Regions from separate parts of the Nonomuraea sp. NPDC050451 genome, predicted to be linked through region 1. Evidence: riboswitches for the same ligand, from Rfam matches in the RefSeq annotation. Region 1 holds a riboswitch; each other region holds the start of a gene.
The links. A riboswitch is a leader RNA that binds a small molecule or an ion and turns the genes downstream of it on or off. The one in region 1 is predicted to bind cyclic di-AMP.

Region 1 (5,286 bases):
TGCCGCGGCTCTGGGACAGCCGCGTCGACCGGGCGTACCGGGCGCCGTACGAGGAGCTGCCCCCGGGCGGTGTGCTGATCGTGGACGGGACGCTGCTGCTGGGACGGGGGCTGGCGTTCGAGGCGAGCGTGCACGTGTGGCTGTCGGCGGGGGCGCTGGAGCGCGGGACCCCCGAGGACGAGCGGTGGCGGCTGCCGGCGTACGAGCGGTACGAGCGTGATGCGCGCCCCCAGCAGACGGCCGACGTCGTGGTCAGGGCCGATCACCCCAGCAGACTCGCCGTCGTGACCCGCGACGCGTGATGCTGGAACGCGGCCCGTGAGCGGCGCAGACTGGGGCGATGATCCCCAGTCACTGGTACAACATCGTTCCCGACCTGCCCGCCCCGCCACCGCCGCCGCTGCACCCGGCGACGCGCGAGCCCGTGGGGCCCGACGACCTGGCTCCGCTCTTCCCGATGGAGCTGATCGGCCAGGAGGTGAGCGGTGAGCGGTTCGTCCCGATCCCGCAAGAGGTGCTCGACGTCTACCGGCTCTGGCGGCCGACGCCGCTGATCCGGGCGCGCCGGCTCGAGAAGGCCCTCGGCACGCCGGCCAGGATCTACTACAAGTACGAGGGCGTCTCGCCCGCCGGGTCGCACAAGGCGAACACGGCCGTGCCCCAGGCGTACTACAACGCCCGCGAAGGGGTGCGGCTGCTCACCACGGAGACCGGCGCCGGGCAGTGGGGGTCGGCCCTGGCGTTCGCCTGCTCCCAGTTCGACATCGAGTGCCGGATCTGGATGGTGCGCGCCTCGTACGACCAGAAGCCGTACCGCCGCTCTCTCATGCAGGTGTACGGCGCCACCGTCCACGCCAGCCCCTCATCCATCACCGGCTCGGGCAGCAAGGTGCTGGCGGACGACCCGGACTCGCCCGGCAGCCTGGGCATCGCGATCAGCGAGGCCGTCGAGGTGGCCGCCGCCACGCCCGACGCCCGGTACGCGCTCGGCTCCGTCCTCAACCACGTGCTCCTGCACCAGACCGTGATCGGTGAGGAGGCGCTGGAACAGCTGCCCGAGATGCCGGACCTGGTCATCGGCTGCACCGGCGGCGGCTCGAACTTCGCCGGCCTCACCTTCCCGTTCCTGCGCGAGAAGCTGGCAGGGCGGATCCGGACGGTGTTCAGGGCGGTCGAGCCGGCCGCCTGCCCATCGTTCACACGCGGCGTGTACGCCTACGACTTCGGCGACACCGCGGGCCTCACGCCGCTGCTGAAGATGCACACGCTGGGGCACGGGTTCGTCCCCGACCCGATCCACGCGGGCGGCCTGCGCTACCACGGCATGTCGCCGCTGGTGTCGCACATGTACGAGCTGGGCCTGTTCGAGGCGGTCACCCGCGCCCAGAGCGAGTGTTTCGAGGCCGGTGTCCGCTTCGCCAGGACCGAGGGCATCGTGCCCGCCCCGGAGCCCACGCACGCGCTCGCGGAGACGATCGCCGAGGCCCTGCGGTGCAAGGAAAGCGGCGAGGAGAAGGTGATCCTGACCGCGCTCTGCGGCCACGGCCACTTCGACCTGGGCGCGTACGACCGCTACCTGGCCGGGCACCTGGAGGACTACACGCTGCCGCAGGACCGCATCGAGCAGGCTCTGACCGAGCTGCCGGGATGAAAGCGGGGTGGCCGCCGCGAGAGGCGGCCACCCGGTCAACGCGCCGTGGGGCGCTTGCCGTGGTTCGCCTTCTTCTTCTTGCGTGCCTTGCCCTTGCGTGCGCGCCTGGCCATAAGCTCGCCTCCGGTGATCGGGTACGCCCCGAGCCTCCCCGCCCGTGCTGACCAGCGCAAGCGCAGCACGCGAACTAACATTCCCCAACAATTCCGTGTCATAATTTGGTGGAATCTGTTGGAAGGAGCGGGCGTGCTCGCACAGCAGCGTCAGCAGACGATCCTCGAACGCGTGCGCAGCAACGGCGGCGTCCGGGTCGCGGACCTCGTCCGCGAGCTCGGTGTGTCCGACATGACCATCCGCCGGGACCTCGAGGTGCTGGCCGAACGCGGGTTGCTGGAGAAGGTGCACGGCGGCGCCACCGCCCTCGGCCCAGGCTCCACCGAGGAGCCGGGCTTCACCGCGAAGTCGGCCCGCCAGCAGCAGGAGAAGGAGGCCATCGCGCGCCGCGCGGCCGGCCTCGTCCGGCCGGGCACGGCCGTGGCGCTCTCGGCGGGCACCACCACGTGGGCGCTGGCCCGCCACCTGATCGCCGTCCCGGAGCTGACCGTGATCACCAATTCGATCCCCGTCGCCGAGGTCTTCCACCGCAACCCGCGTCCCGACCGCACGGTCGTGCTGACCGGCGGCGTGCGCACGCCGTCCGACGCGCTGGTGGGCCCGGTGGCCGTGGCCGCGATCCGCCGCCTGCACGTGGACACGCTGTTCCTCGGCGTGCACGGGATGAGCGTGCGGGCCGGGTTCACCACCCCCAACCTGCTGGAGTCGGAGACCGACAGGGAGCTGGTGGCGGCCGCCACCCGGCTGGTCATCCCCGCCGACCACACGAAGTGGAACACGGTCGGCATCAGCACCATCGCCGAGCTGACCGAGGCCGACGTGGTCATCAGCGACGCGGGGCTGCCTGAGGACGCACGCATGGAGCTGGCCGAACGGGCCGGAGAACTGATCATCGCGGAGGGCTTGTGAAGCGCACCATCACCCACCTGGCCGACGGCCGTGAGCTGATCTATTTCGATCGGCGGGACGACGCCGACCGGAGCGCGATCGACCGGCGGGTGCTCGACCCCCGGCCGGTGGCCTCCGAGCTGCGCTACGACCCGCTGACCGAGGAGTGGATCGCGGTGGCGGGGCACCGGCAGACGCGGACGTTCCAGCCGACCGGCTCGGCGAACGAGTGCCCGCTGTGCCCGTCGTCGGACACGCGCTCGACGGAGGTGCCGGCGTACGAGTACGACGTGGTGGTGTTCGAGAATCGATTCCCCTCCTTCTCCGGCAATTTCGGGACTTATGCGGATGCGGGGGGCCTGAGTGAGGTCCGGCCGGGAGTGGGGCGGTGCGAGGTGGTCTGTTTCACCTCTGAGCATTCGTCGTCCTTTTCCAGGCTCTCCGACGACCAGGTGGAGCTGGTCATGGAGGCGTGGGCCGACCGGACGGCCGAGCTGTCCGGAATCGAGGGCGTGGAGCAGGTGTTCTGCTTCGAGAACCGGGGCGAGGAGATCGGCATCACGCTCGCCCACCCGCACGGCCAGATCTACGCCTACCCGTACGTCACGCCCAGGACCAAGCTCCAGCTCGCCGCCGCCAGGCGCTACTCGAAGGGCAACCTGTTCGCCGACGTGCTGGCCGCCGAGCGGGCCGCGGGGACGCGCGTGGTGGCCTCCAACGAGCTGTGGACGGCGTTCGTGCCCGCCGCCGCGCGGTGGCCGTACGAGGTGCACATCTACCCGCACCGGCAGGTGCCCGATCTGGCCGCGCTGACGGAGGAGGAGCGGTCGGCGTTCGCGCCCCTCTACACCTCGGTGCTGCGGGCCTTCGACGACCTGTTCGGCGTGGTGATGCCGTACATCTCGGCCTGGCACCAGGCGCCCGTGCGGCAGGACCGCGAGCTCGGCTATCTGCACCTGGAGCTGTTCAGCATCAGACGGGCGCCGGGCAAGCTCAAATACCTGGCCGGGTCGGAGTCGGCGATGGGTGCCTTCGTGAACGACGTGCTGCCGGAGGAGGCCGCCCGGATGCTTCGATCACAAGTAGATCACTATTAGATTTCTAATGGGGGTCGCATTACTCGTGATCTACCACTAATATCCCTTTTGTGTCGGCCGTAACGTCCGGCACACGCCTAATCCCGGGCGAGTCGCCCTGGAGCCGGGGACCCACCCGCACCTGGGGTGAATCCACTTCGGTGGTAGGGCACGCAGCTCCCAGCCCGAACCCGTCAGCTAACCCGGCCGGCAGAGGGAGAGGAACATCCACGTGGCGGCTCCGTCCCCCGCGACTTTCGCCATCGGCCTCGTCACGGCCGCCGCCGTCGCCCTCCTGCCGGCGACCGCGGCCGCGGCGGCCCCCAAGCCGTCGGAGGCCGAGCTCCGCGCCCAGCTCAAGCAGCTGAACGGCAAGATCGACAAGCTGATCGAGAAGTACAGCCTCAAGCGCGTCGAGCTGGCCAAGGCGCAGGCGGCGGCCAAGGCGGCCAAGGAGCGACTGGCGGCCGCGGAGAAGACGCTGGCCGCCGCCGAGCAGCGGGTCGGCGACCTCGCCAGGATGCGCTACCAGAACCACGACCCGTCGCTGCCCTCCGTCCTGATGGTCCAGAACGGCGGCGGCGCCGCCCTGCTCGAGCAGCTGACGGCCGAGCAGCAGGCGCTGGTCCAGGGCGTGGCCCAGGCCCGCGACGACAAGAAGAAGGCCTCCGACGAGGCCGCCGCGCTGGCCACCCAGATCGGCGTGGACGCCAAGGAGGTGTCCGCACAGCGCGCCGAGGCCGAGGACGTCATCGACGACATCAAGAAGAAGCTCCAGGACCTCGTGCCGTTCGGTCCCGGACGCAAGTCCGACGGCAGCTGGGCGCCCGAGCTGCCCGCCGGCTCCGACAACATCACGGCCCGTACGCGGCTGATGAAGGCGGAGCTGGAGAAGAACTTCAAGCTGCCGTACACGGTGGGCTGCTTCCGATCGGGTTCCAGCGGCGAGCACCCGCTGGGGCGGGCCTGCGACTTCATGATGAGCACCGGCGGCACGATGCCCGCGGCCATCAACAACGCCCTGGGCGACCGCATCGCGGACTGGGCGCTCAAGAACAAGGGCAAGCTCGGCGTCAAGTACGTGATCTGGAAGCAGCGCATCAACATGGGCTCGGGCTGGCGGGCCATGTCGGACCGCGGCAGCATCACCGAGAACCACTACGACCACGTCCACATCTCGATGTACTGAGGCTGGATAAGGTCGGACATCATGACTGACACCCGGATCCCGCCCCCTCTCGCCGGCGACGAGCGGACCACGCTGAACAACTGGCTCGAATGGCACCGCGGCACCCTCGCCGTCAAATGTGCGGGCCTGTCGGACGATCAGCTGCGCCTGCGCTCCGCCTCACCCTCGACCCTGTCCCTGCTCGGCCTGGTCCGGCACATGGCCCATGTCGAACGCTCGTGGTTCCGCCGCGTGCTGAACGGCGAGGACCTCCCCAAGCTGTGGGACAAGGACCGCGACAACGACGCCGACTTCAAGGAGGTGGACACCGCCTCGGTCAAGGAGGCCTTCGCCACGTGGGAGGAGGAGATCGAGCGCGCCCGCGCCAT
Region 2 (5,286 bases), on a different contig from region 1:
GAGGCCAGGCGGGCCTTCGACGCCTACTTCGCCCAGTGCCCTTCCAGGAAGCTGCTCGACACCCTCAGCGACAAGTGGGTCACCCTCCTGCTGACCGCGCTGTCGGAGGGCCCGCGCCGCTACAGCGACCTGTCCAGGCGCGTCGCGGGGGTCAGCCAGAAGATGCTCACGCAGACGCTGCGCGGCCTTGAGCGTGACGGTCTGATCTCCCGCACGCTCACCCCGTCGGTGCCGGTACGCGTGGACTACGCGCTCACCCCGCTGGGCGAGAGCCTGATGCCGTTGGTGGCCGCGATCAAGAGCTGGGCCGAGACGCACATGGAGGACGTCGAGGCCGCCAGGGACCGCTACGACGCCACCAACGCCTGAGCGATCATCGCCGTCGCGAATCCGGCTTCCGGGCCGCCCGGTTTCCGATCCGAAGCCGCTTGTAAGCATCGCGTCAAGGCCGCCGAGGCATGGGGCCGGGAGCGTCCGCCGCGCCCAGGCCACCTCCGTGATCGTGCCTGGTACGCGTACCCGGAAACGAGATCGTCCGGCCCGGCGGGTGGAGTGGGACGCCCGCCGCGCGGCCGGCTGCCGGTCGCAACCCGCGGTGGCAATTGTCCCGGCGGATTGATCCAATTGCCTTAATCAACTGCCTGACCTGGGTTGTCGGATCGTGTGGTGACGTCGTACAAAGCGAGCGATTGGTGGCTCGCCGTGCGCCGGAAAGATCGCGCCGCGGACGCGTGCCCAGCGATAACGAGGGTATCGATCATGTGGAATATCCATGGCGAACTGATCGAAAACTGGAACGCTGGTCAGGGCTATTCCGGAAGCCCCAATGTGATCACTCTACGTTCTGACATATCGCGAGTGCGTCATATATAGCGGATCATGTCAATAGCGCTCGTCAAGTGCGGCGATTGTCATGCTTGACGACCTTTCCAGGATGCGTTTACCGTCTGCGAGGAGCGGCTTCGGCCCGTCTGTGAGGTCCGAGTTCTGCTGTTGGGGGGAGGGCTCCCGATGGATGTGCTCACTGAAGGCGTTGAGCTCAGCCATGCTGATTTGGCGCTGCTGGCGGAGTTGGCCAAGGGAGTCACGGTCGATCGGGTAGGGCGGCGGCTGGATATCAGCGGGCGCACGGTACGCCGAAGGCTGCGGGGCATCTGCGATCGCATAGGCGTGGCCACGGCGATCGAGGCCGTGGCCTGGGCAGCCCGCCGCCAGCTGATCTAGCCGCGGCGGACCGCCGGGGTGCCGCGCTCAGTCGGCGATGCGCACCGCGCCGGCGAACGGCCGCCTCGCGATCGACGCGATCCGTACGACGTCACCCGTCTGCGGGGCGTGCACCATCATGCCCCCGCCGATGTAGATGCCCACGTGGTGCAGGTCGCTGTAGAAGAACACCAGATCGCCCGGCCGGAGTTCCTCGCGCGAGATGTGCCGGCCGGCCGTCCACTGGTCGCCGGTGTAGTGCGGCAGCGAGATGCCCACCCGCTGGAACGCGGCCATGACGAGCCCGGAGCAGTCGTAGGAGCCGGGGCCCTCGGCGCCCCAGACGTACGGCTTGAGCTGCTGCGTGAGCGCCCAGCGCGCGGCCTCCGCGGCCTTCCCCGAGCCCGGGATCGGCAGGTTGACGCGCACGGCACGCGTGCCGGGGCGTCCGGCCTCGCCCAGGGCCCGCCTGAACAGGCTGCTCTCGACCTTCGCCACCAGCTTCGTGATCTTGTCGCGCTTGGTGTCGAGCTCGGTGACGAGCTTCTGGACCTCGTCGATGCGGGCCGTGGCGCTCTCCTTGGCGCGGGTGGCCGTGTCCATCGCCTTGGTGAGCTGGTTGATCTCCTCGCCCTGCTCGGTCTGCAGCGCGTACGAGGTCGCGGCGCGGTTGAGGAAGCCCTCGGGGTCGTCGGAGGTGGCGAAGGCGAGGGTCTTCAGGCCACCGGTGATGTAGGCGTTCTGGGCCAGCGCGACGGCCTTCGCGCGCTTGGCGGCCAGATCCGACTCGCTGCTCGTCAACGTCTTCTGCGCGGACTCAGCGGCCTTCTTGGCGGTCTTGAGCTTCTCCCGCTGGCCGTTGTACTGCTCGGTCAGCGTCTCGATGTCGGTGTGCAGCTTCGTGGCCTGGTCGGCGAGCTCTTTCAGCGTGGGTTCGGGATCCGCGGACGCCGAACCGACGGGGATGGCGAACAGCAGCGCGGCGACTGTGAGACTCACCACACCGAAGCGGCGCGGTCGCCGAGCCCGTTCCGGAGGGCGGGCGTGCTTGCCCGCCGACTTCCCCCCACCGCTGAGCGTGGGCTTCACCAACCAGCTCCTCTCGTCGACGCCTACCGGGTTAGCTGACGGGTTCGGGCCGGAGCAGCCCTACCGAGAGACTCGGATTCACCCCAGTGGTGGCGTCGGAGGTCGCCACCGGCGGTTCCCCGGCTTCCCTTGCGAGAATTGGGCGTGTCTCCCGCGCGACACGCGGGGAACATTGTCGCTGGACACTAATGCACTCCGGGTTCGTGCTCAACCAGAACTGCCAAGTCTGTAGAGGTTTCACAACCGAAGGGTCACAAGGTGATCTCGTGGGCACCCGTGCAGAACAGGCCCTATGCCCCATTTGTCCGCGCTTTCGGCGGGCGCGAGCTGGCCGCGCCCACCCCGTGCCGATCTGACCACGAGATGTAACAAGATGGGCCGAGACATGGGAGTTAGGGCTGAGCCGTAATGAGATCTGTACCCTGGAGAACCATGGAGCAGGTGGCCGAGCTGACAGTGCCCGAGACCGCGGTGGTGGTCCGGCGTGCCCGCACGCCCGACGTGCGCATGGTCAGGCGCCTGGTCGACACCTACGCGGGGGCGGGGCCGCGGCTCCTTGAGAAGGCCACGGTGACCCTGTACGAGGACGTACAGGAGTTCTGGGTGGCCGAGCGAGGCGGGCAGGTCGTCGGCTGCGGCGCGCTCCACGTGCTCTGGGAGGACCTCGCCGAGGTCCGCACGGTGGCGGTGGATCCCGAGTGCCGGGGGATGGGCGTCGGCTACCGGATCGTCTCCGCGCTCATCCAGCAGGCTAAGGATTTGGGTCTGCGACGTGTATTCTGTCTGACTTTTGAGGTCGACTTCTTCGCGCGGCTCGGGTTCCGCCCGATTCAGGGCACACCGGTCTCGCCCGAGGTCTACGCCGAACTGCTGGCCTCGTACGACGAGGGTGTGGCGGAGTTTTTGGATCTTGAACACGTCAAGCCGAACACGCTGGGAAACACCCGCATGCTGCTCCACCTGACATCGGGTGACGTGGACCTTGACCAGATGGAAAGGTGATTGTTGATACCTATGTCGATACGTTGGGCAGCACAGGCATGTGTCCTGACACGTGCCACATGCGCACTCGAAGCGAGGTGACACGGTGAGCACCGGACAGCCGCCGTATCCACAGGACGAATCCGGCGACAACTCTGCGCCTCCCTATTACGGGCAGCAGAACCAGGGCCGCCACCCCGGCGAGCCCGACCCGGACGCGACTGTGATCGGCTACCGGGCGGACGACGCCTATGGGCAGCAGGGCTATGGCCAGCAGCCCCAGTACGGTCAGCAACAGCAGTACGGTCAGCAACCCCAGTACGGCCAGCAGCAGTACGGCCAGCAACCCCAGTACGGACAGCAGCAGCAGTCCCAGCCCGGCTACGGCCAGCAGGCCCAGCAGGGCTACGGCCAGCAGCCCCAGTACGGCCAGCAACCCCAGTCCCAGCCGGACTACGGCCAGCAGCAGCAGTCCCAGCCTGACTACGGTCAGCAGTACGGGCAGCAGCAGGGCTACGGCCAGCAGCCACAGTCGGGCCAGCAGGGCTATGGCCAGCAGTACGGGCAGCAGCAGCAGTCGCAGCCCGGCTACGGCCAGCAGGCCCAGTCCCAGCCTGGTTACGGGCAGCAGGGCTACGGCCAGCAGCAGCCCTCGGGCCAGCAGTACGGCCAGCAACCCCAGTCGCAGCCGGACTACGGCCAGCAGCAGTACGGCCAGCAGCCGCAGTCCCAGCCGGACTACGGCCAGCAGTACGGGCAGCAGCCCCAGTCGCAGCCCGACTACGGCCAGCAGCAGTACGGCCAGCAGGGCTACGGACAGCAGCAGCAGTCCCAGCCCGGCTACGCCCAGCAGGGCTACGGCGACCAGCAGTACGGCCAGCAGCAGTACGGGCAGCAGGGCTACGGCCAGGCGCAGCAGTACGGCCAGCCCGGCTACGGTCAGGCCTACGGCCAGCCCGGTCCCGTGGGCGTGCAGCCGCCCGGCGCTCCGGCCCCCCTGGCGGAGTGGTGGCAGCGCCTGGTGGCCAGGCTCATCGACGGTGTCATCCTCTTCATCGTGAACATGGTCATCACCGCCATCATGACGGCGATCTTCGTGGCCAGCTACGTCTCGAGCAGCGGCGCCAGCAGCGGTGTCTTCTCGAGCGTGATCGTGGCCATCCTGGCGACGATCATCGTGACCGCCATATGGGTCGGTTATGACTTCTTCCTGCTGAAGGCGAAGGGCCAGACCGTCGGCAAGATGGTCATGGGCATCAAGGTCGTCCCTGTGGGCCAGGGCCTGCCGCCGGGCGGCCTGGCGACCGACGCGGCGCTCAAGCGCGCCGGCGTCACCTGGGGCGGCTACGTGCTCGGTGCCCTCCCGCTGAGCTTCATCGGCACGCTGCTCGCCTACGCCGCCGTGGGCGTCAACGGCGCCTCGCAGCTGTGGGACAAGCCGCTGCAGCAGACGTTCGCGGACAAGTTCGCGAACACCGTGGTGGTGAAGATCAAGTAGTCCAAGCGTCAGGTAAAAGCAGGGGCCGGCTTCGCGTCGGCCCCTGTTTTGTGTGCACGGGCCGTACCAAAATGGGGAACCTGAGCCGCTGATGACGCGAGGTGGGGGTTATGGCCGGGTCGCCGCCGCAGGCGGACGCGCCGCCCGCGGAATGGTGGGAACGGCTCGCCGCCCGGGCGATTGAGGCGTTCGTCTTCGGGGTGCTCTATTACATTCTGTTCATCGCGCTGTGGGGCATCTTCCGAACTGTCGGGATGCTGGAGGCGTTGGACGGCCGGCTGCCCGGTGTGTTCGCGTGGCTGGCGGCGGGGCTGGCTTATACGGGCTACGACTGGTGGGCCCATTACCGGCGCGGCAGGACGTTCGGCAAGGCGATCATGGGGATTCGCCTGGCGCCGCCCCACGTCGCCTCCAGGGCGCTGCTCAAACGGTCCCTGGTCTATCCGGGCCCGGTCATGCTGATGGGCATTCCCGTGGTGAATCTGGTCGCCGGAATGCTCCTGTTCTGCGTGGGG
Region 3 (5,286 bases), on a different contig from region 1:
TGACGGGCGCGTCAAGGCCATCGGCACCTCGAACTTCAGCATCGCGCACCTCACCCGCCTCATGAACGAGACCGACATCGTGCCCTCCATCAACCAGATCGAGCTGCACCCGTACCTCCAGCAGCGCGAGATGCGCGCCTTCCACGAGGCCAACGGCATCCTCACCGAAGCGTGGAGCCCGCTCGGCCAGGGCCAGGGCCTGCTGAACGACCCGGCGCTGGCCAAGCTGTCGGACAAGTGCGGCAAGACGCCCGCGCAGATCGTGCTCCGCTGGCACCTGCAGCTCGGCCACGTCGCGATCCCCAAGTCGGTCACCCCGGCGCGCATCGCCGAGAACATCGGCGTCTTCGACTTCATCCTCGACGCCGAGGACATGGCCGCCATCGGCGCGATGAACAGGGGCCAGCGGATCGGACCCGACCCCGACACGTTCAACATGACCTGACTCGTCTACGATCTCCCGCGTGCGGGATTTTGCGTGGGGCATAGCAGCGACAGGGAATATTGCGCAGACGGTCGGGGCGGCCATCGCGGCCGAACCGGGCATGCGGGTGGCCGCCGTCGGGTCGAGGAACTTGGGGCGGGCGCAGGCGCTGGCCGCCACGCTGGGGGCGGAGTCCGCGTACGACTCCTATGAGCGGCTCTGCGCCGACCCGGCCGTGGACGCGATCTACGTGGCGACGCCGCACGCCCAGCACCTGGAGGTGGCCGAGGTCGCCATCGCCGCGGGCAAGGCCGTGCTGTGCGAGAAGCCGCTGGCCGCCACCGTGGACGACGCGGAGAAGATGGTACGCCTGGCCCGCGAGGCGGGCGTGTTCCTGATGGAAGCGATGTGGATGCGGTTCAACCCGCTCATCCAGAAGATCGCGGCCGAGGAGCGCTTCGGCGACCTCCGCTCGGTGCACGCCTCCTTCGGCTTCGCCAAGCCCTACGACCCGGAGCACCGGCTGTGGGCGCCGGAGCTCGGCGGCGGGGCGCTCCTGGACCTCGGGATCTACCCGTTCGGCCTGGCCCAGCTGTTCTTCGGCATGCCCTCCGACCTGCGGATCACCGGCACTCTGGCGCCCAACGGCGTCGACGCGGAGGCCGGCGGCGTCCTGCTCTACCCCGGCGGCAGGAAGGCTCTCGTGGAGACTTCGTTGCTCGGGAATTACCCGAACCATGCCTGCGTTGTAGGGACTCAGATGCGGGCGGACCTCCAGGCACCGTTCTGGGCGACGCCGCGGATTTTGCTCTCTGGGCCCTCCATGGAGCCGGAGGAGTACGTGCTCGATCCGGCGGACAACGGGTACGCCGGAGAGCTCCGCGAGGTCCGTGCCGCGACGGCCGAAGGCAGGACCGAAAGTTCGATCATGCCGCTTGACGAATCCCTTGCCATGATGGGGCTTCTGGCCGAGGCTCGCAGGCAGGTCGCCTAGCTGGGCCTTTATCGATTTGTAACCCTCTTGCCTTATGCATTACGTTTGAGGCATTCTTGAGACATACGTCCGGTTTGTCCGGACTTGTCTGACCATCGCACGACACATCACAGGACAGTCCTGTGACCGCTGAATCCGCCCTCGGGCGGAACCGGGGACCCACGTCCTTTGGGGTGAATCGGCACTTCGGTGCCGTAGGGCAGCTTCCACGCCCGAACCCGTCAGCTAACCCGGTAAGCGGTATGGAAGCAAGGAGTAAACCCCCTCGATGGCCAACTTCCGCTTTACCTCGGCTGCGAAGACCAACATCGCCCGCGCCCTTCTCGGCGCCACCGTCCTCGGATCCGCGTTCGGCGCCCACATGACCAGCGCCACCGCAGCGGAGAAGCAGCCGATCGACACGACCACCGTCGCCGACCACGCCGACCGCTCGCGCGAGACCAAGGTCAGCGTCACCGCCGACCAGGTCCTGGCGCTCGCCAAGGCCCAGATCGGCATCACCGAGAACGCGGCCGGCGGCGGCACCAAGTTCCAGCGGTGGTACGCCAACTCGCAGCGCGCCGCGGAGACCATCGCCCGTGACGGCGGCAGCCGCGCCCACTACCTGAACGCCGCCTGGTGCGCGATGTTCGTCTCCTGGGTGGGCGAGCAGACCGGCGCCCGCTCGCAGATCGGCTGGGACGCCTGGACCGTCGCCCACGCCAAGTGGTTCGCGGCCAACCACCGCTTCGGCACCGAGGCCAAGCCCGGCGCCATCGTGTACTTCTCGTGGAGCGGCAGCAAGAACCTCAACGACATCAAGCACGTCGGGTTCGTCGAGAAGGACAACGGCGACGGCACCATCTCGACCATCGAGGGCAACACCGGCAACGGCAAGGTCGAGGAGCGCGTCCGTCCCAAGTCCCAGGTCGTCGGCTACGGCTACCCCCAGTACCGTTCCTGACCTGACTTCCCCCAGGCGCCTCATTCCCCCCACGCCGAACGAGCGCGCGTCCCGCACGGGACGCGCGCTCGTCGCGTTCACCCCCGCGAGTGCGGCGGCCCGCCACCGGGGAAGACCCGAGGCAAACCGCCCGCCACCGGGGAAGATCCGAGGCGAGCCGCCCGCGACCTCGCCGAGGAGCCGCCCACCATGCCAGCCGAGCGCAGACGCCCCGGAAGGCTGGTGCGGAGCGGGCTGCGCCGGGTCGCCGACGGGCTCTTCCCGAGCGGCGCCAACCCCCACGGCGTCCTGCCCGCCCTGCTGATCCTCCTGGCCCTCGTCACCGGCCTCGTGGACGCCGTCAGCTTCCTCGGCCTGGGCCGCGTCTTCGTCGCCAACATGACCGGCAACATCGTCTTCCTCGGCTTCGCCCTGGCCGGGGACCCGCTAATGTCCAAATGGGCCTCACCGGCGGCCCTCGCCGCCTTCGCAACCGGCGCCTGGAGCGCCGGCCGGGTGATCAGGCGGGCCGCGAACACGCGACGGGCGTTCGCCGCCGCCACCGCCGTACACGCGATCCTCGTCGCCGCCGCCCTCGCCGTCGCCCTCACGGCCGGACACCGCGCGACCTGGCCCCAAGCAGCCCTCATCGTGCTGCTCGCCTGCGGCATGGGCCTGCAGAACGCGTCCGTACGGGCGCTCGGCGTACCCGACCTGGTCACCAACGTCCTCACCACGACCCTCACGGGCCTGGCCGCCGACACCCCGGGCCGCGCCGCCCTGCGCCGGTCCGCCTCCGTGGCGGCGATGTTCCTCGGCGCCCTCGCCGGCGCCACCCTCCACCTCACCACCGGCCCCGCCCCCGCCCTGGCAGCCGCCCTGACCCTGCTCACCACCGTCGCCCTCATCGCCCGCAGTGGTCTCAGCCGAGAAAGAACTCCGCCAGCGCCCGGGTGACCCCGGCCGGATCGTTCTCCATCGGGATGTGCCCCGCCCCGGGAACGCGCACCAGCGTCGTGTTCGGCACCTCGGCGGCGAAGCGCTCGGCGTACCGGACCTCCTGGAACGTGTCCTCCTCCCCCCACACCAGCAGCTTCGGCGTCTCATCGGCCTTGAGCGCGGGCACCAGGTCCAGCGTGTAACGGCTGTCGGCCGCGCCCGCCAGCGCCATCCACGACCGGCCCACCCGAGGGTCGTTCCACGGATCCAGGTACTCGGCCAGCTCCGCCTCGGTGGCCGGCCGGGCGAGCGCGGTGGTGACCGCCTTGCGGCGGGCGGCCAGCAGCTCCTCCACCGTCGTGGCCGCCACCACGGCCGGATCCCGGTAACGGGCCACGCCGGGCACCGGCCAGGAGTCGTACGTGACCGAGTTGACCAGCGCCAGCCGCCGCACCTCTGGCTCCCCCTCCACCAGCAGGTGCTGGGCGACCGCACCGCCGATGTCGTGCCCCGCCACCGAGAGCCGCTCCCCCGCGCCGACCACGGCCGCGAACCGGGCCACCCACGCCGCCAGCGCCGGAACCGCCGCCGACTCCGCCGTCAGCTCCCCGCCGGAACGACCCAGCCCCGGCAGATCCACCGCCACAGGACGCAGCCCCGCCGCCGCCAGCCCGTCGATCACCGGCGCCCAGACCCGGCTCCAGTACGTGCCGTGCAGCAGCAACACCACCGGGCCCCGCTCGCCCGCCGTCAGATAACTGGCCACGCGGCCGTCGACTTCGACCGTCATTCGCTCGAACATGGACATAACCATCGGGTTCTGGGAGTGTCCCGGTCAAATACCAATTAAGGTATGCCGCTATGACATTGGCGCAGCTCAGAGCCCTGGTCGCGGTCGCCGAACACAGCGGCTTCACCGCCGCCGCCGAGCACACCGGCATGTCCCAGCCCGCCGTCAGCCGCGCCATCGCCGCCCTCGAACGCGAGCTCGGCGCCGCCCTGTTCGTCCGCCACCGCGACGGCATCGCCCTCACCGAGGCCGGCCGGCGAGCCCTCGCCCGTGCCCGCGAGACCCTGCGCCACTTCGACCTCATCCGCGCCGACGTGGCCGCGGCCAGCGGCCAGATCACCGGCGAACTCCGCCTGGCCAGCCTCCCCAGCGCCACCGGCACGCTCGTCGCCAAGCTGCTGCGCGCGTTCACCGACCGCTACCCGCAGGTCCGCGTACGCCTCTTCGAGGGCTTGGACGACGACATCCGCGAATGGCTGCACCGCGGCGCCGCCGAGGTCGGCGTCGTCACCCTCCCCGCGCCCGGCCTGCACACCGTCCACCTGAGCACCCACGACATGGTCGCCGTGCTGCCCGCCGGCCACCCCCTGACCGCCCGCCCGGCCGTCACTCTCGCCGACCTGGAGGGCAGGCCGTTCATCCTGACCACCGCCGGCTGCCGTCCCCTCATCATGGGCGCGGCACTGACGGCCCAGGTACGGCTCGACGTCGCCTTCGAGGCCAGCGGGCCCGCCGCCATCCTCGAGATGGTGGCCGCGGGGCTGGGCGTCAGCATCGTCCCCACCCTCGGCCTCCCCGCCGACCTGGGCACCGTGGTCACCCGGCCCCTGGAGCCGAAGATGACCCGCTCGCTGGCCCTGGCCGTTCCGTCGGCGGACGGCTGCGCCCCGACCGCCCGCGCCTTCCTCGACCAGCTCGCCGCCTTTACGTTGTAGATTCACGTGTACACCGTCTACCTCTGATACGTTGTACACCAACTCGTCGAGAGGAGGGCGATCCATGGCTGCCCCGCGCAAGCCCGAAGACAGGCCCCCGCTGTGGGCCCGCCTCGATCGCCCGGCGCCGGCCCCCCGCCAGACCTTGTCACCGCACCGCATCGCCACCACCGCCGTGAGCGTCGCGGACGCGGAGGGCCTCGACGCCATCACCATGCGGCGGCTGGCCACCGAGCTGGGCGTCGCCCCGATGGCCGCGTACCGGTACGTGTCGGGCAAGGA
Region 4 (5,286 bases), on a different contig from region 1:
GTCGATGGCGTTGGTGATGGAGATGTTCCCGCCCGGTACGAACGGCGCCCGAGTCCAGGGCGCGCTCGGCGGCGTGATGGGGCTGACGTACCTGGCCGGGCCGTTCCTGGGCGGGCTGTTCACCGACCATGCGACCTGGCGCTGGGCCTTCTACGTGAACGTGCCGCTCGGCCTCGTGTTGATCGCGATCGTCGCGCGCCGCCTGCCGAACCGGCCGGGCGTGGGCGGCGGCGGGCGCCCCGACTACGCGGGCATCGCGGTCTTCACCGTGGCCATCAGCGCGCTGCTGCTGGGCCTGACGGAGAAGGGTCTGGACGGCCACACCTGGAACGACGCCGCCGTGGCCGGGCCGATCGTGCTGGCGGCCGCGTTGCTGGCGGTGTTCGTGCTGGTCGAGAGGCGGGCGGTCAGCCCGATCATGCCCATGCACCTGTTCGGCAACCGCACCTACACGCTCGTGAACGTCACGTCGTTCTTCACGGCCTTCTGCATGTACGCCGGCGTGGTGTTCCTGCCGCGTTACTTCCAGGAGTCCCTCGGCGTCAGCGCCACCGAGTCCGGGCTGAGGATCTACCCGATGACGCTGGCCATGGTCGTGGGCAGCGTCGTCATGGGCGCGCTCATGTCCAGGACGAGGGTCTACAAGCCGTGGCTGGTCGCCTCCCCGTTCCTGCTCGTCGCGGGCACCCTGCTCTGCCTGAACCTGACCGCGCACACCGACGGGCTGCTGCTGGCCGGCTGGATGCTGCTGATCGGGCTGGGCATGGGCCCGATGTTGTCCGGGCTGACCGTGGCCTCCCAGCAGTCCGTCGAGCCGCAGTACATCGGCGTCGCCTCGGCGAACCTGACCTTCTTCCGCCAGATCGGCGGCTCCGTGGCGCTGGCCGTCGGCGGCACCCTCTACACCTCGACGGTCACCGCGGACGCGCCCGCGCACGGGCTGGCCGCCGCGCACGCCTCCGCCGCGGCGGCGGTCATCCCGTCGCTGGGGGTGGCGGGGGCGCTGCTCGCCCTGGTGGCGCTGGTGGCGATGCCGGCCAGGCGGTTGGAGGTGCCCGCCACGCCGGAGAGCAGGGCGGAGGCCAGTTTCGCGTCATAAGCGGCGCCGTGCGAAGCTGTGATAGTCCCCAACACCATGGAGGTCCTCATGGCGGATACACCGGAGCCGGAAGTCAGCGAGACTCCCGAGGACGAGTTGAAGCGCAAGTTCCGCGAGGCGCTGGAGCGCAAGCGCGGCCAGCACGCGGGCTCGGGCGCGGGTGGCAAGGGCGGCGACCCATCAAAGATCCACGGGACGCATGGTCCGGCTGCGAGTAAAAGATCGTTCAGGCGCAAGAGCGGCGGCTGAGGCCGGGAATTTCAAGGGGGTACGGCAATGCCGTGCCCCCTTTCTCTATGCCCGGGGACAGGTAGATCTTTACACCGATTCATGACGAACTGTTTGTGTTTGTCCGGAATACGTGGTTAGAGTGATGCCCACTTACCAGCCGGTGGCGTGGACCACAGAAGGAACCAGCCGGCTGGCGCCTAATCCCGATCACTCGGGAGCCGGGGACCCACCTCCCTGGGGTGAATCCGACCACGTGTCGGTAGGGCACCTCCACGCCCGAACCCGTCAGCTAACCCGGTAGGCGAGATGGAGAGGACATATGCATAACTTGAATGATCACGTAGAACATCCACACGGCGTGATGACGACCGCCCTCTGAGCGGTCCCTTCCCCAGGCTCGTTTCGCGCTCCGCGTAGCTTTCCCCCTTGTCAGGTGCTTTGCCCTGCTACGCCCTTTTTCAAGCGAGCGCAACCTCCCTGCCCCCTCGCGAAGGACTTACTTTTCATGTCTGCACGTTTTGGCCTGCGTACCCTCGCTCTGCTCACCGCCTCCACCGTCGGCGCGCTCACCATCGCCGGCACCGCGGCCCACGCCGACTCCAACACGGACGAGAAGGTCCTGCTCAAGGGCTCGACCACCGCTTCGTACTTCTGGGACGACGCCTCCGGCCGCGCCGGGGACACCGGCCTGCCCGCCAGTGGCAAGCCCATGCAGAAAGGCCTGGCCGCCAGCCCGAGCTGGCCGCTCATGACCGAGGGCTACGTGATCCACGACGGCAAGAAGCTGCCCTTCTTCGTCGGCGACCGCGGCCCGGGCGTGCCCTCCAACAACGGGGTCATGCTCGACCTGGACGGCAAGACGTTCGCGGAGCTGACCGGCGGCACGTTCAACATGGACACGCTCGGCGTCGACGGCAACGGCGGCGAGGGGCACATCAAGGTCGACTACGTCATCACCAAGTGGGGCAACGGTCCCGGCAAGAAGAACTACCCGGTCCCGTTCTCGACCGGCGCCTGGTCCGAACACGACGACAACCCGGCCGAGCCCCCGGCGGGCGCCGCGGCCGTGCCGCCCGCGCGCGAGGCCGGAGAGTGGAGCGCCGGCACGGGCGCCGTCGTGGCCAGCGCCGTGGCCGCGGTGGGCGGCGGCGTGGCGCTCGCCAGCGACCGCGTACGCAATCTCCTCAAGGGCTGAACTTTACGGACCTGGACCAGAATGTCATTCTGGTCCACGTGACCACCCGCGTAGCCGCGAACGGCATCGAAATCGCCTACGAGAGCTTCGGCTCGCACGAAGGACGCCCCCTGCTCCTCATCATGGGGCTCGGCGCGCAGCTCATCCACTGGGATGAAGGCCTCTGCGAGCTGCTGGCGGACCAGGGACACCACGTCGTACGGTTCGACAACCGCGACGCCGGCCTGTCCACCCACTTCCACGATCAGGGCGTTCCCGCGATGGGGGCGCCCTCGCCGTATCTGCTGGACGACCTGGCCGACGACGCGGCGGGACTCATGGACGCGCTGGGCTGGCCGGCCGCCCACGTGGTCGGGGCGTCGATGGGCGGCATGATCGCTCAGGCCCTGGCCATCCGCCACCCGGACCGGGTGCTGACCCTGACCTCGATCATGTCAACTCCCGGCCCCTCGGTGGCCCCGCCCACCGAGGCCGCGCTCGCCGCCCTCATGGCCGCGCCCCCCGCCGACCGCGAAGCGGTCCTGGCCCAGGCGGTGCGCACCTGGTCGGTCATCGGCTCGCCCGGATACGAGCTGGACCACGACCGGATCACCCTGCTGGCCGGACTCGCGTTCGACCGCTGCTTCGACCCCGAGGGGACGGCCCGGCAGCTCGCCGCCATCATGGCCTCGGGCGACCGCACCCTCGGGCTCGCCGGGGTGCGGGTGCCCACGCTGGTGCTGCACGGGGAGGCGGACCAGCTCGTCCCGGTCGCGGGCGGCCACGCCACGGCCGCGGCCGTGCCGGGCGCCCGGCTGGTGACCTACCCGGGCATGGGCCACGACCTGCCGCGCCCGCTCTGGCCGTCGGTCGTGGCCGAGATCGCCAAGCTCACCGCCACCTAGCCGAAGTGGGCACGGGTCTCCGCGAACGCCTGGTCCGTGCCCTCCAGCGCCCTGGCCACGTCGGCCTCCGTGTGCGCGGCCGACATGAACCAGTTGTGCCACGGATGCAGGTAGACCCCGTGCCGCAGGCAGGCGTCGCTCCACCACATCGCGACGGACAGGTCGGCGTCCCCGTCGAAGCTGAGCCACGGGATCGTGACGGGCCCCGTCTGGTTCACCACGAACCCGTGGGACTTGGCCTGCGCGTAGAGCCCCTCGCGGAGCTGCGTGCCCGCGCGCTCCATGGCGCCGATGCCGTCCGTGTCGCGCAGCGTCTCGATGGTCGCCTTGGCCGCCGCCATGGCGACCGCCGAGAACCAGAACGACCCCGTCGAGTACAGCGTCTGCGCCGGTCCGCGCAGCGCGTCCGTGCCGGTGACGGCGGCGATCGGGTAGCCGTTCGCCATGGCCTTCGACCAGGCGGTCAGGTCGGGCCGCACCCCGTACGGCTCCCAGGATCCCCGCAGGTCGACCCGGAACCCGGCCCGCACGTCGTCGATCACCAGCGCGGCCCCGAGCCGGTCGGCCAGGGCGCGGGCACCCCGCGCGAAGGCGGGCTCCACCAGCTCCTGGTCCTCGAACGAGTCGTGCTTGAACGGCGTCACGATGATCGCCGCCACGTCGCCCTCCACGGTCGCCGCCGCGGCCTCCAGCGATTCGAGTGAGTTGTACGTGAACTCCACCAGGTCCGCCCGCTCGTTGGGCGTCGTGCCCGCCAGGGAGGGCGTGCACCAGGGGTCCGCCCCGTGGTAGGCGCCGTGCGCCATCAGGACCTTGGTCCGGCCGGTGGCGGCGCGGGCGACCATGAGCGCCTGCGTGGTCGCGTCGGTGCCGTTCTTGGAGAACATCGCCCAGTCGGCGCTGGGCACGGTGTCCACCAGCAGCTCGGCCAGCTCGACCATGATCGGGCCGGGGCCGTTGAGGCAGTCGCCGAGCGCGGCCTGCCGGGCGGCGGCCTCCTCCACGCGCGGGTGGCGGTGGCCGAGCACGACCGGGCCCCAGCTGCACATGAAGTCGATGTACTCGCGACCGTCCACGTCCCACTGGCGGCAGCCCTCGCCGCGTTCGAAGAACTGCGGGAAGCCGGGGGCGAAGAGGGCGGCGTTGAGGTGCCCGTACATGCCGCCGGGGACGACCTTCAGCGCGCGCTGACGGAGTTCTGCGTCGGTCATCCGAGAGTCCTTAGAGTCGAGTCGAGATCGATGAGGCCGGCGTCCGAGCCGAGCCCCGTGGCGACGCGGGCGGCGGCGGCCGTGCCCCAGCGGGCCGCGGTCAGCACGTCCTGCCCGTGCAGGAGGCCCGTCAGGAACCCCGCGCAGTACGCGTCGCCGCAGCCGGTCGTGTCCGCGACGTCCACCTTGAGCGCGGGCACCGTCTCCGCCCCTTCCGGGGTGACCACCAGGCTGCCCGCCGCCCCCAGCGTGACGAGCACGCCGCGCGGCCCGTCGGCCAGCAGGGCCCGGGCGGCCTCGTGGACGTCGGAGGCGCCGGTCATGAGGAGGGCCTGCGACTCGTTCGGCAGCACGTAGTCCACGTGCGGCAGGAAAGCGCGGGCCATTCCCAATAAGTCAGGCATCTCCGAAAGGAGGTCCATGGTGATGATGGTGCCGGACGCGCGTACCTCGTCCAGGAGGGCGAAGAACGTCGGATCCCCGAGGCCGAAGGTGACGTCCATCCCGCCCAGGTGGATCGCCCGCACGCCGCGCAGCACGTCGGGGTCGAGGTCCGCGTACGTCACGCTGAGGTTCGCCCCCGGCACGTGGAAGCTGGGCCGCCCGCCGTCGGGCCTGATGGGCAGGATCGACGCGGCCGTCTGCTCGCCCGCCCTGCGCACGAGG

Region 2: it holds a riboswitch for cyclic di-AMP, as region 1 does, so the genes downstream of both, ACIBI9_RS24510 (NlpC/P60 family protein) here and ACIBI9_RS48505 (hypothetical protein) in region 1, are expected to answer to the same signal.
Region 3: it holds a riboswitch for cyclic di-AMP, as region 1 does, so the genes downstream of both, ACIBI9_RS04980 (CHAP domain-containing protein) here and ACIBI9_RS48505 (hypothetical protein) in region 1, are expected to answer to the same signal.
Region 4: it holds a riboswitch for cyclic di-AMP, as region 1 does, so the genes downstream of both, ACIBI9_RS43565 (hypothetical protein) here and ACIBI9_RS48505 (hypothetical protein) in region 1, are expected to answer to the same signal.

Annotation. Positions count from the first base shown of each region.
Region 1 is NZ_JBITHZ010000027.1:155,555-160,840, forward strand. Features, by position in the region: gene ACIBI9_RS48480 (uridine kinase) at 1-302, shown strand, start outside; gene ACIBI9_RS48485 (TrpB-like pyridoxal phosphate-dependent enzyme) at 341-1,651, shown strand; gene ACIBI9_RS48490 (50S ribosomal protein bL37) at 1,687-1,764, opposite strand; gene ACIBI9_RS48495 (DeoR/GlpR family DNA-binding transcription regulator) at 1,898-2,674, shown strand; gene galT (galactose-1-phosphate uridylyltransferase) at 2,671-3,750, shown strand; cyclic di-AMP (ydaO/yuaA leader) riboswitch at 3,815-3,956, shown strand; gene ACIBI9_RS48505 (hypothetical protein) at 3,962-4,918, shown strand; gene ACIBI9_RS48510 (DinB family protein) at 4,940-5,286, shown strand, end outside.
Region 2 is NZ_JBITHZ010000007.1:316,690-321,975, reverse strand. Features, by position in the region: gene ACIBI9_RS24520 (winged helix-turn-helix transcriptional regulator) at 1-369, shown strand, start outside; gene ACIBI9_RS24515 (LuxR C-terminal-related transcriptional regulator) at 1,012-1,224, shown strand; gene ACIBI9_RS24510 (NlpC/P60 family protein) at 1,252-2,202, opposite strand; cyclic di-AMP (ydaO/yuaA leader) riboswitch at 2,298-2,447, opposite strand; gene ACIBI9_RS24505 (amino-acid N-acetyltransferase) at 2,725-3,294, shown strand; gene ACIBI9_RS24500 (RDD family protein) at 3,380-4,771, shown strand; gene ACIBI9_RS24495 (RDD family protein) at 4,882-5,286, shown strand, end outside.
Region 3 is NZ_JBITHZ010000001.1:1,073,772-1,079,057, reverse strand. Features, by position in the region: gene ACIBI9_RS04990 (aldo/keto reductase) at 1-445, shown strand, start outside; gene ACIBI9_RS04985 (Gfo/Idh/MocA family protein) at 465-1,418, shown strand; cyclic di-AMP (ydaO/yuaA leader) riboswitch at 1,536-1,673, shown strand; gene ACIBI9_RS04980 (CHAP domain-containing protein) at 1,687-2,361, shown strand; gene ACIBI9_RS04975 (YoaK family protein) at 2,551-3,297, shown strand; gene ACIBI9_RS04970 (alpha/beta fold hydrolase) at 3,263-4,069, opposite strand; gene ACIBI9_RS04965 (LysR family transcriptional regulator) at 4,141-5,004, shown strand; gene ACIBI9_RS04960 (TetR/AcrR family transcriptional regulator) at 5,069-5,286, shown strand, end outside.
Region 4 is NZ_JBITHZ010000022.1:39,886-45,171, forward strand. Features, by position in the region: gene ACIBI9_RS43555 (MFS transporter) at 1-1,099, shown strand, start outside; gene ACIBI9_RS43560 (DUF5302 domain-containing protein) at 1,148-1,348, shown strand; cyclic di-AMP (ydaO/yuaA leader) riboswitch at 1,515-1,649, shown strand; gene ACIBI9_RS43565 (hypothetical protein) at 1,836-2,525, shown strand; gene ACIBI9_RS43570 (alpha/beta hydrolase) at 2,564-3,409, shown strand; gene ACIBI9_RS43575 (aminotransferase class III-fold pyridoxal phosphate-dependent enzyme) at 3,406-4,620, opposite strand; gene ACIBI9_RS43580 (carbohydrate kinase family protein) at 4,617-5,286, opposite strand, start outside.